Regions from separate parts of the Cellulosilyticum sp. genome, predicted to be linked through region 2. Evidence: predicted binding sites of a transcription regulator. Region 2 holds the regulator's gene; the other holds the start of a gene.
The links. The regulator NrdR, encoded in region 2, represses ribonucleotide reductase genes. The targets are predictions, from matches to a motif close to CACAANATNTTGTG.

Region 1: AC1VAQ_RS19650 (ribonucleoside-diphosphate reductase subunit alpha) is a predicted target of NrdR. The motif match lies at 3,082-3,095, and genes of this name have one in related genera.

The regions. Positions count from the first base shown of each region.
Region 1 covers NZ_CEVXFV010000077.1:6,308-11,357, forward strand. Annotated here, with positions in the region: gene AC1VAQ_RS19640 (hypothetical protein) at 1-867, opposite strand, end outside; gene rpsD (30S ribosomal protein S4) at 2,013-2,600, opposite strand; gene AC1VAQ_RS19650 (ribonucleoside-diphosphate reductase subunit alpha) at 3,232-5,050, shown strand, end outside.
Region 2 covers NZ_CEVXFV010000003.1:111,597-116,646, forward strand. Annotated here, with positions in the region: gene dprA (DNA-processing protein DprA) at 1-228, opposite strand, end outside; gene AC1VAQ_RS02370 (YifB family Mg chelatase-like AAA ATPase) at 342-1,856, shown strand; gene nrdR (transcriptional regulator NrdR) at 1,897-2,355, opposite strand; gene sigG (RNA polymerase sporulation sigma factor SigG) at 2,502-3,275, opposite strand; gene sigE (RNA polymerase sporulation sigma factor SigE) at 3,360-4,106, opposite strand; gene AC1VAQ_RS02390 (sigma-E processing peptidase SpoIIGA) at 4,110-4,967, opposite strand.

The DNA of each region.
Region 1 (5,050 bases), on a different contig from region 2:
GGAACAAGAACTTACGCTAACGGTAGTTGTAGCCTGGTTGTTTGTAGTATCAGTGTCGTGAGTAGAACTACTAACGCTTGCTGTATTTGACAAAAAACTACTGGATGTATCATTTACAGTACCTTGAATGTAGAGGGTAATTGTATCGCCACTAGCTAAACTACTTAAGGTAAGGGAGTCGCTCCAATCTGACCAAGTTGTATCTGTGCTTAATTTGTAAAGGGGATTAAGTAAGGATACTTGGTCTGTAATAACAACATCACTAGCCGTATCAGGACCAGCATTAGAAACTTTAAGTGTATAGGTGGCCAATGCACCGATTTGTATAGGGTCAGGAGAGGTGGTTTTTGAGATGCTCAAATCAGCACTAGGTAAGACAGTTAAAGGCGCATTAGAAGAGTTACTATTAAAACCAGTAGGGATACCACCTTCAACAGGTGTATAGTCAAAAGAAACTTTTGCACTGTTTAAAATTGGATTGGTAGTAGGTTTTGAAACAATCTTTGCACGAAAGCTAATTATAACAGTAGATTTGGAATTAAGTCTAGCATCATTTGAAGCCGAAATATAAAAACCTGTCGTAGGATTAGCGCTTGTATTAGAGACATTATTAATGGTGACAGAACCAGATATAAATTCAAGATTACTAGGTAGGGTATCAGAAAAGAATACATGAAATAGTGGATAGTCTGTGGTATTTGTAAAAGTAGATGTATAGGTAACAATCTCGCCTAGATAAGCGCTTGTAGGTGTAACTGTTTTTGTAGGTGTTAAGGTAGCCGCAGATAGGGTGATTTCACGAAGCCTTACTTCATCTATAGCATAATCATTACCATTAGCAGCAGGACCTTCGCTAAGAAATTTCACAGTAATTTTTGAATTTGAGCCAGTATTAAGTAGTGTGCCTATTTCTTTCCACTTAGGGACAACTGTCTGTATGGGAAGCTGAACGCCTAATGTTTCGTCATAAAGGGTGGAACCATCGGCAGATAAAATCTGGACACCTAGTGCAGGAAGTGCTAATCCGAGTTTATTATCTAAATTAGCAATCCAGGTAGAAAATAAATAATAGGTATTGGGAGAGACGGTTAGTTCTTGTTGGAAAATAACAGCCCCAGGATTATCGCCGTTTATAGGAAGAAAACGACCTGTCTCATCGCCAGTAGTTTTATTAGATAAGACCCACCAGGAATAATCTGAGCGAGGATAAAGAATATTGGTAATGCTATAGTTACCATCTATAATAGCTTCGCCAGGGCCTGAATAATTAAAGTCGGTAATGATATCGGAATAGGGAGAAGTCTCTGGACGCGAATTAGCAGCAGTACCAGCTACAAAAGAACCAAAAAGACCATTATCAGCGATAGTTATAAGATTAGTGGTAGAAAGAGAGGCTGTAGAATCTAAAACTGTTTCAATGGGAGAGTAAGTTATAGGACCGTCTAAAAAATTCTGATCAGTTAAATTATCTGTAGAAACAGTAATGAAAAGAGTGTTGGGGGTAGTAGAATCTAGATTGGTTGCAATGCTAGGTGGATTACTCACATAAGATAAAGGAGGGTCGGTACCTTTAGGCGTAGAACCTGTAGTAGCGTCAGAAAAATTGCCACTAGTGTTAGTTGCAGTATCACCGTAGGCTTCTACAAGAATATAACTTCCAGCAGGAACATTAGTGAAAGTAAAAGAGCCATCAGAACTGGTTATAGCATTAATACGGCTAGTTGTAGTGGTGTTTTGAAGGACGATAGGAACATTAGGTATGCCACTATCAGAAGACGTTACAGAGGTAGTTCTATTGACATCAAAAATCAGACGACCTGATACAGTAGGCAATGTAAATATCTCCTTTCAGAAATATAAGCGCTAATTTATCATATGATATAAATAAAAAAGGTATAACTATAAATGGCAAAAGCTATGGAGGTTCTAAGTCCATAGCTTTTTTATATGGGAGGGAGTCTAGGCCTCTCCATAAGTTTAGATATATTGGTTTCTAAATATGTGTGTGTTTATTATCTAGAATAATACTCGATAATAAGTTGCTCGTTAATTTGAATAGGAAGCTCATCACGTTGAGGCGTCCTAATGAGTGTACCTTTTAGTCTATCGCGATTTACTTCAAGGTATGGGAAATCAGTTGCAATTTCCATGTTGTCTTTGAAAATTTGTAAGTCTTGAGATTTTTCTTTAAGTGAAATTACATCACCTACTTTAACAGCATAAGAAGGTCTATCAACTTTCTTGCCATTAATAAGGAAATGACCGTGGTTAACCATTTGTCTTGCTTGGCGAATAGAACGTGCAAAGCCCATTCTATAAACCATATTATCAAATCTTGTTTCAAGAGCTGATAAGAAAATTGGACCAGGGTTTGAGCCTGCTTTTAATGCCTTGTTTACGTATTTAGCAAATTGTTTTTCTAAAACCCCGTAATAGGCTCTTAATCTTTGTTTCTCAAGTAGTTGAGTACCGTAATCAGAGAGTTTTTTACTGTCCCTACTTGTTGTATTTGTTGCTCTGTCCATTGCTTTAGGATGCCCTACTACGTTTAATCCAAGGCTTCGGCACATCTTAAAACGTGGACCCATCATTTTTGCCATATTGTCCTCCTGTTCTTAATAATAAGCTTATTATGAGATTATAATAACACAAGTTAAAGATTAATGAAAGTCATTATCAATAAAAAATATAAATTTGTAAAATCTGTACATAAAATTTTGGAAAATAGTACTTTGAAATATAAGATGTAGATAAATATAACTTGTAGAGTTAAAAACTCAGTTTAATTAGTCCTAAATAAAAGTGAGTGGCTGAAAAGAAGTTTAACTTATTTATCATCCTATGAAAAATGAGAGTGAAAATATAAAAACTGGCACAAAATATAGGCGCATGTAAATTTAATGCTTAAATATAATAATAAATCAAATAAATACTATTGGAAAATGATTATTTGTTGGTTTATAATGTTAAGTAATAGAATAATTAAAATAGATAAAATAAATAGTCAATTGATTTGCCCAGATAAAAGTGGTAGGTTATTTAAATAAAGACACATATATAGTACTTTTGTAAAAGTGAGTATACTATATATAGTATTGAAAATGACGGATTACAGATAAGATAAAGCAGCACAATAGCTTAGAATATATAGACTGTAAGAAAAAATAGAAGGAAGAAGAGAAGGGAAGCGAGATAGTGAGCCAGTTTAATGTAGAAGTTTTTAATGAATTAATGTTACAAAAAAATATCATGGATACGCTTACACAGATTCAAGAAGAATACAAAGAAGATGGGTATAGCTTAGAAAAGCTTTATACGAGAGTGAAACTTTTATATAAAGAAGGAATGAGTGAAGAGGCAAGAATTAATACACTTATTAAATCTGCAGTGGAACTTATTACAAAGGAAGCTCCTAAGTGGGAGTTCATTGCTTCTAGATTATTAATGTGTAAAGCAAATGCAGAAATTCATGAACGTATGCAAAAAGGCGGGATCACAAGTTTTTATGAGAAGCTTTTATATTTAACAAAAGAACAGCTTTATGGGGAATATATTTTAGAAAATTATAATAAGGAAGAAATAGATAGTTTGGCTACTTATATGAAAGAAGAACGTACAAACTTACTTAATTATAGTGGACTTGATTTACTGTTAAATCGTTATGTAATTAGAAGTCATAGCCATGAATTATTAGAAACACCACAAGAAATGTTTATGGGTATTGCCATGCACTTAGCTTTAAATGAAAAAGAAAAAGTAAAATGGGCAAAAGCTTTCTATGATTTATTAAGTCAGCTTAAAGTGACAGTTGCAACACCTACTATGTCAAATGCACGCAAACCTTATTATCAACTTTCCTCATGTTTCATTGATACAGTACCAGATAGCTTAGAGGGTATTTATAGAAGTATTACAAATTTTGCACAGGTTTCTAAGTTTGGTGGTGGTATGGGACTTTATTTTGGGAAGGTACGTGCCAATGGAAGTAGTATTCGTGGTTTCGAGGGTGCTGCTGGTGGTGTTATTCGTTGGATTAAACTTGCTAATGATACAGCTACAGCAGTAGACCAATTAGGAGTAAGACAAGGCGCAGTTGCATGTTACTTAGATGTTTGGCATAAGGATTTACCAGAATTCTTGCAGCTTAGAACAAATAATGGGGATGACCGTATGAAAGCCCATGATGTTTTCACAGGTGTATGTTACCCAGATTTATTCTGGAAAATCGCAAAAGAAGATATTGAAGGGGACTGGCATTTAATGTGTCCTCATGAAATCCAAACAGTAATGGGATATGCCCTTGAAGACTTCTATGGTGAGGAGTGGGAAAAACGTTATTTAGAATGCATTAAGGAAGAACGTATTAGCAAACGCACCGTTAAGATTAAAGACCTTATTCGTCTGATCTTAAAATCTTCTGTAGAAACAGGTGCACCATTTACATTTAACCGCGATCATGTGAATAAAATGAATCCAAATGGTCATGAAGGGATGATTTATTGTTCTAACCTTTGTACAGAGATTGCTCAAAATATGAGCGAGATTAAAGGGATTAAAAAAGAAGTAAAGGTAATTGATGGACAAACGGTAGTGGTAGAAAGTATGGAAGCTGGGGATTTCGTAGTGTGTAACTTAGCCTCTCTTACACTTCCTAACATCGAAGAAGATGAACTGGAAGATGTAGTTTATACTATTACAAGAGCTTTAGATAATGTTATTGACCTTAACTTCTATCCACTTGAGTATGCAAAAATTACTAATAGAGGCTATAGACCAATTGGACTTGGAGCAAGTGGGTACCATCATTTACTTGCTAAAAAAGATATTCCTTTTGAATCACAGGAGCATCTTGATTACATTGAAGATTTATTTGAAAAAATCAATTTTTATGCTATTAAAGCAAGTAGCAGTTTAGCAGCAGAAAAAGGAATGTATAGTCATTTTGAAGGTAGTGATTGGCAGACAGGGGCATACTTTGAAAAACGTCATTATGAGAGCGAAATGTGGGTAAACTTAAAAGCAGAGGTTGCAAAGAATGGTATGCGTAATG
Region 2 (5,050 bases):
TAAGCTAATTAACGTAACACCTTGTTTTTCACACCGCTCATATTCTGCTTTGGCTACATCCAAATAAGGCTTAGCTGCCTTAATTTTTTCTACAATCTGCATTGCAATACCAGGATAACTATTCATTTTATAAATAGCTTCAGGTGTTTTAAATCTTTCTAATAAACCTAATTTTATTGTTTCACTTAACTTTACTTGATGTAACCATAGATAATATATCTTTTGCATTTCTACACCTCATTTTATGGAATTTATAAACTCTTTATACATAATTGTTTATTTCTTCTCAGAAATGACCATACTTCAACAAAATAAATTTATTTAATAGAAAGGATAGCCCAATGTTCTGTAAATTAAACAGTTATTCTTTAAATGGTATAGACGCCATTCCCATTGAGGTTGAAATTGATATTAACGATGGTCTACCTGGGTTTGATATTGTAGGCCTACCTGATAGTTCTGTAAAAGAGGCTAGAGAACGTGTTAGAAGTGCCATCAAAAATAGCGGTTTTAAATTTCCAATTCGCCGCATTACAGTCAATCTAGCCCCTGCAGATATTAAAAAAGAAGGTAGTCTCTATGATCTGCCTATTGCTTTAGGTATTTTATGTTGCTCAGGCGAACTCCCTTTAGAATCATTACGTCAAACACTCTTCATAGGTGAACTTGCTCTAGACGGTTCTCTTCGTAGTGTACGTGGACTTTTACCCCTTTTATGTACACTTCCTTCTACAGAACATACAACCTGTGTTATTCCTACTAGTAATGCAAGAGAAGCTAGTCTTATACAGGGGATTAACATACGTTTAGCCCATAATCTATCTGAAGTCATTGCTTTTATCCATCACCAAAGCTACCTTACTCAATGCGCGCCTACAACTTCTCCTCCTGCCCCTCCCAAAATCCTAGATTTTGCTGATGTAAAAGGCCAAGAGTCTGTTAAACGCGGACTTATCATTTGCGCTTCCGGTTTTCATAACGCCTTATTAATGGGACCTCCTGGTTCCGGAAAAACAATGCTAGCTAAACGTCTTATTTCTATATTACCACCTCTGACAGAATCAGAATGCATCGACCTTACTAAACTTTATAGTTTAGCAGATAAATTACCTAATCATACTATTATGCATACGCGTCCTTTTAGAGCTCCTCATCACACTATCACAACCTTAGGCCTTGCTGGCGGCGGACATCATCCTAAACCTGGTGAAATTAGTTTAGCCCATTTAGGTGTTCTTTTTTTAGATGAACTTTTAGAGTTTAATCGCCATACCTTAGAAGTTCTAAGGCAACCATTAGAAGAGCATCAAATCACTTTATCACGTGCTAATATCACCTTAACTTATCCTGCTGACTTTTTACTCATTGCTTCTACAAACCCTTGCCCTTGTGGTTACTATCCTAACACACAAAAATGTAGCTGTTCTTTAAATAGTGTCAAAAAATATATGTCCAAACTTTCAGGACCACTTTTAGACCGCATCGACCTTCAACTAGAAACCAAATCACCCACATTAACTGATTTAAACTCAGTAAATTCACTTTCCTCAGAAGAAATGTATGCACAAGTTCAAAAGGCTATCAACTATCAAAAAGAACGTTTTTCTGGTACTTCTCTACACTACAACAGTCAAATTCCCACATGTGATTTAAAAAAATACTGCCAACTGACTAAAGAAGCTAAAACAATGTTAGATAAGTGGTTTACAACTTCTTCTTCTAGCGTTCGTTCCTATGATAAGATTTTACGTATTGCACGTACTATTGCCGACTTAAGTGACAGCATCACTATAGATACTATTCATATAGCCGAAGCTATTCAATACCGCTTGCTAGACCACAACTTGTGGCACTAATAAAAAATAAAAGACGCCTCACTAAAAGTGAAAACGTCTTTTATTTTTTACATTTTTTTATATTCTCTAATTCTATAATAAACTCATCAATAGAAGTAAATTGTTTATATACAGAAGCAAAACGAATGTAAGATACTTCATCTAGTGCTTTAAGTCGCTGCATTGTAATCTCACCTAATGTTGTAGAAGAAATTTCTTTTGTTTCTAAACTACTAATATAATTTTCAATACCATCTACAAGTTCTTCTATTTGCTCTAAACTAATACTTCGTTTATTACATGATCTTAAAATTCCTTTAAATAACTTTTCGCGTTCAAAAGGCTCCCTTGTCATATTACGTTTGATTACTATAATAGGAATGGTTTCTATCTTCTCATATGTAGTAAATCGCTTATCACACTTTTCACATTGCCTTCTTCTTCGAATCATTTCATTTTCATTGACGGGTCTAGAGTTTAGTACCTTGGAAGTACCATATCCGCAGTAAGGGCATTTCATTCACCATATCCTCCTAGCTTTTATTATCCATAAGCGTACCATATTTTTCAGATAAAAGTCAATACCTATAAAAGGTACAATGCATTTCATCGTACCCTTTATAGATTAATTGAATATGGATAAGCTTCACCTTTCACGTCATAATATTATATATACTTTTTCATATGCTTTAATGCTGTTTTTTCTAATCTTGAAACTTGCGCTTGTGAAATACCTATTTCATTTGCTACTTCCATTTGCGTTTTACCTGCAAAAAATCTTAGCATTAATATTTGTTTTTCTCTTTCATTAATGCGTTTCATCGCCTCTTTTAAAGCAATATTTTCAAGCCAAATATCATCTTGACTCTTTTCATCACTTACTTGATCCATAATATAAAGTGTATCACTTTCATCATGATAAACTGGTTCATACAAAGAAATCGGATCTTGAATTGCATCTAATGCAAATACAACATCCTCTTTCTTAACACCTAGCTCATCTGCAATTTCTTGAATAGTTGGTTCCTTGGCATTTTTTCGTGTAAGCTGCTCTTTTGCTTGTAAAGCTTTGTATGCTGTGTCTCTTAACGAACGACTTACGCGAATGGCATTGTTGTCCCTTAAGTACCTTCTAATTTCTCCTATAATCATAGGAACTGCATAAGTAGAAAACCTTACATTTTGTGTAACATCAAAGTTATCTATTGCTTTAATAAGTCCTATACACCCTACTTGAAACAAGTCATCTACATGTTCCCCTCGATTATTAAAGCGCTGAATAACACTTAGAACAAGTCTTAAATTCCCCCTTATATAAGCTTCTCTCGCTGCATTATCGCCTTGTTCAATTAATTTAAACAATATTTCTTTTTGTTCATTTGTTAAAATGGGAAGCTTTGCTGTATTTACCCCGCATATTTCTACCTTATTTATAGCCATATCTCTTGCCTCCTAGCATACTATTCCAGCATAAGTTAAGTCTATAAATAAGCTTCTCCATAATCTAATTATTTATTCAGGATATCAGCTCATTCTATTAATTTCCTTTTTTAATCTTAGTATTATTTTTTTCTCAAGTCGAGATATATAAGACTGTGAAATACCTAAAAGATCTGCTACTTCTTTTTGTGTTTTTTCCTTACCTTGCGTTGTAAATCCAAAACGTAGTTCTACAATTTCACGCTCTCTATCTGTTAGTTTTAATAACGCTTGTTTTAAAAGCTTCTTATCCACTTCTTCTTCAATATTACGATAAATAATATCAGGCTCTGTTCCTAGTATATCTGATAATAATAATTCATTACCATCCCAGTCTACATTTAATGGCTCATCAATTGACACTTCTGTTTTTAACTTATTTGTACGTCGTAAAAACATTAAAATTTCATTTTCAATACATCTAGATGCATAGGTGGCAAGTTTTATTTTTTTGCTTGGATTAAATGTATTGATAGATTTAATAAGTCCTATTGTTCCTATAGAAATCAAATCTTCCATATGAATACCTGTATTCTCAAACTTTCTTGCAATATATACAACCAGTCTTAAATTACGTTCAATAAGAATTGTTTTTATTTCCTTAAGTGCTGCCTCATCTCCCTCAGACGCAGCCATCTTTGCAATAAGTTCTTCTTCTTCTTCTCTTGTAAGTGGTGGTGGTAGGACTTCACTTCCACCAATATAATCAATTGCTTGTGCTCTTTTTCTTATGTAACGATATCTAAAATGGCGGCTTATTTTTTTTAAGTAACCAATCCACTTTTTAATCATAACTTATTCCCCCTCACTCACGATAAAGTCCGGATGAATTAATGCTTTATATGTTCTATCACTGCACAAGTTTCCAAAAGCAATGCCAATAATACATTTTGGAATTTGCTTTTCAAATCCACCTTTATGAAGCACTATGCATTCACTCATCACGCCCCATAGTAATCCATTTTCACAGCCCATGCTGTGAAAGGGAATAATATACCTAGGACCTTTATCCAATTCCATCATCTTTTCTACATCATTATGGCAACTTTCAATTGCTTTACACTCTTCATCCTCTAGTATCTTCTTAATTGCATCATATGTCACAACCAGAACCGGTTGATGACCAATTGGTGTATATAACATATTTCCTGTATCTAAAAGAGCTGGTACCCTTTCCATCCTTCCATCATAATGTATCTCTAAATCGTATTCAAAATGAGGCATGACCAATCGTTTTCTAATTGCATAAAATGAAAAATATACTATAAAACCCACACCTATACCTATTAGAAATATAAATTCTAACGTTGGTTTATAGCCCGGTACATAATATTGAAGTTGATACCATAAGGTAAAGCTTGCACCACCAATTAATGCCGCAACTCCTGTACTTAACAAATAGTACTTTGCAAAATCTTTAAGACGTACAGGATGATATAAATACAAAATAGGAATGACAGGTACAAGTAAAGTATATACGCTATACGGTAAACGCTGTAATACTGGATAAATAAGTAGCATACAATATAACAAAGCCGCAATTATGCCACCTATAAGAAGCTTCTTTAAGTGTAATGGCTTATTAAGTATCATGGTTGTAATTATAAATATTATAATGTCCATCACAAAATTAATTAAAAATAATATATCCATATAAAGAACATACACCTTGTCACCTCTTCCTTTCCCTTGCCATTCTTATTGTATCTAATTTTGCTTACAAATTTTGTAAAAAT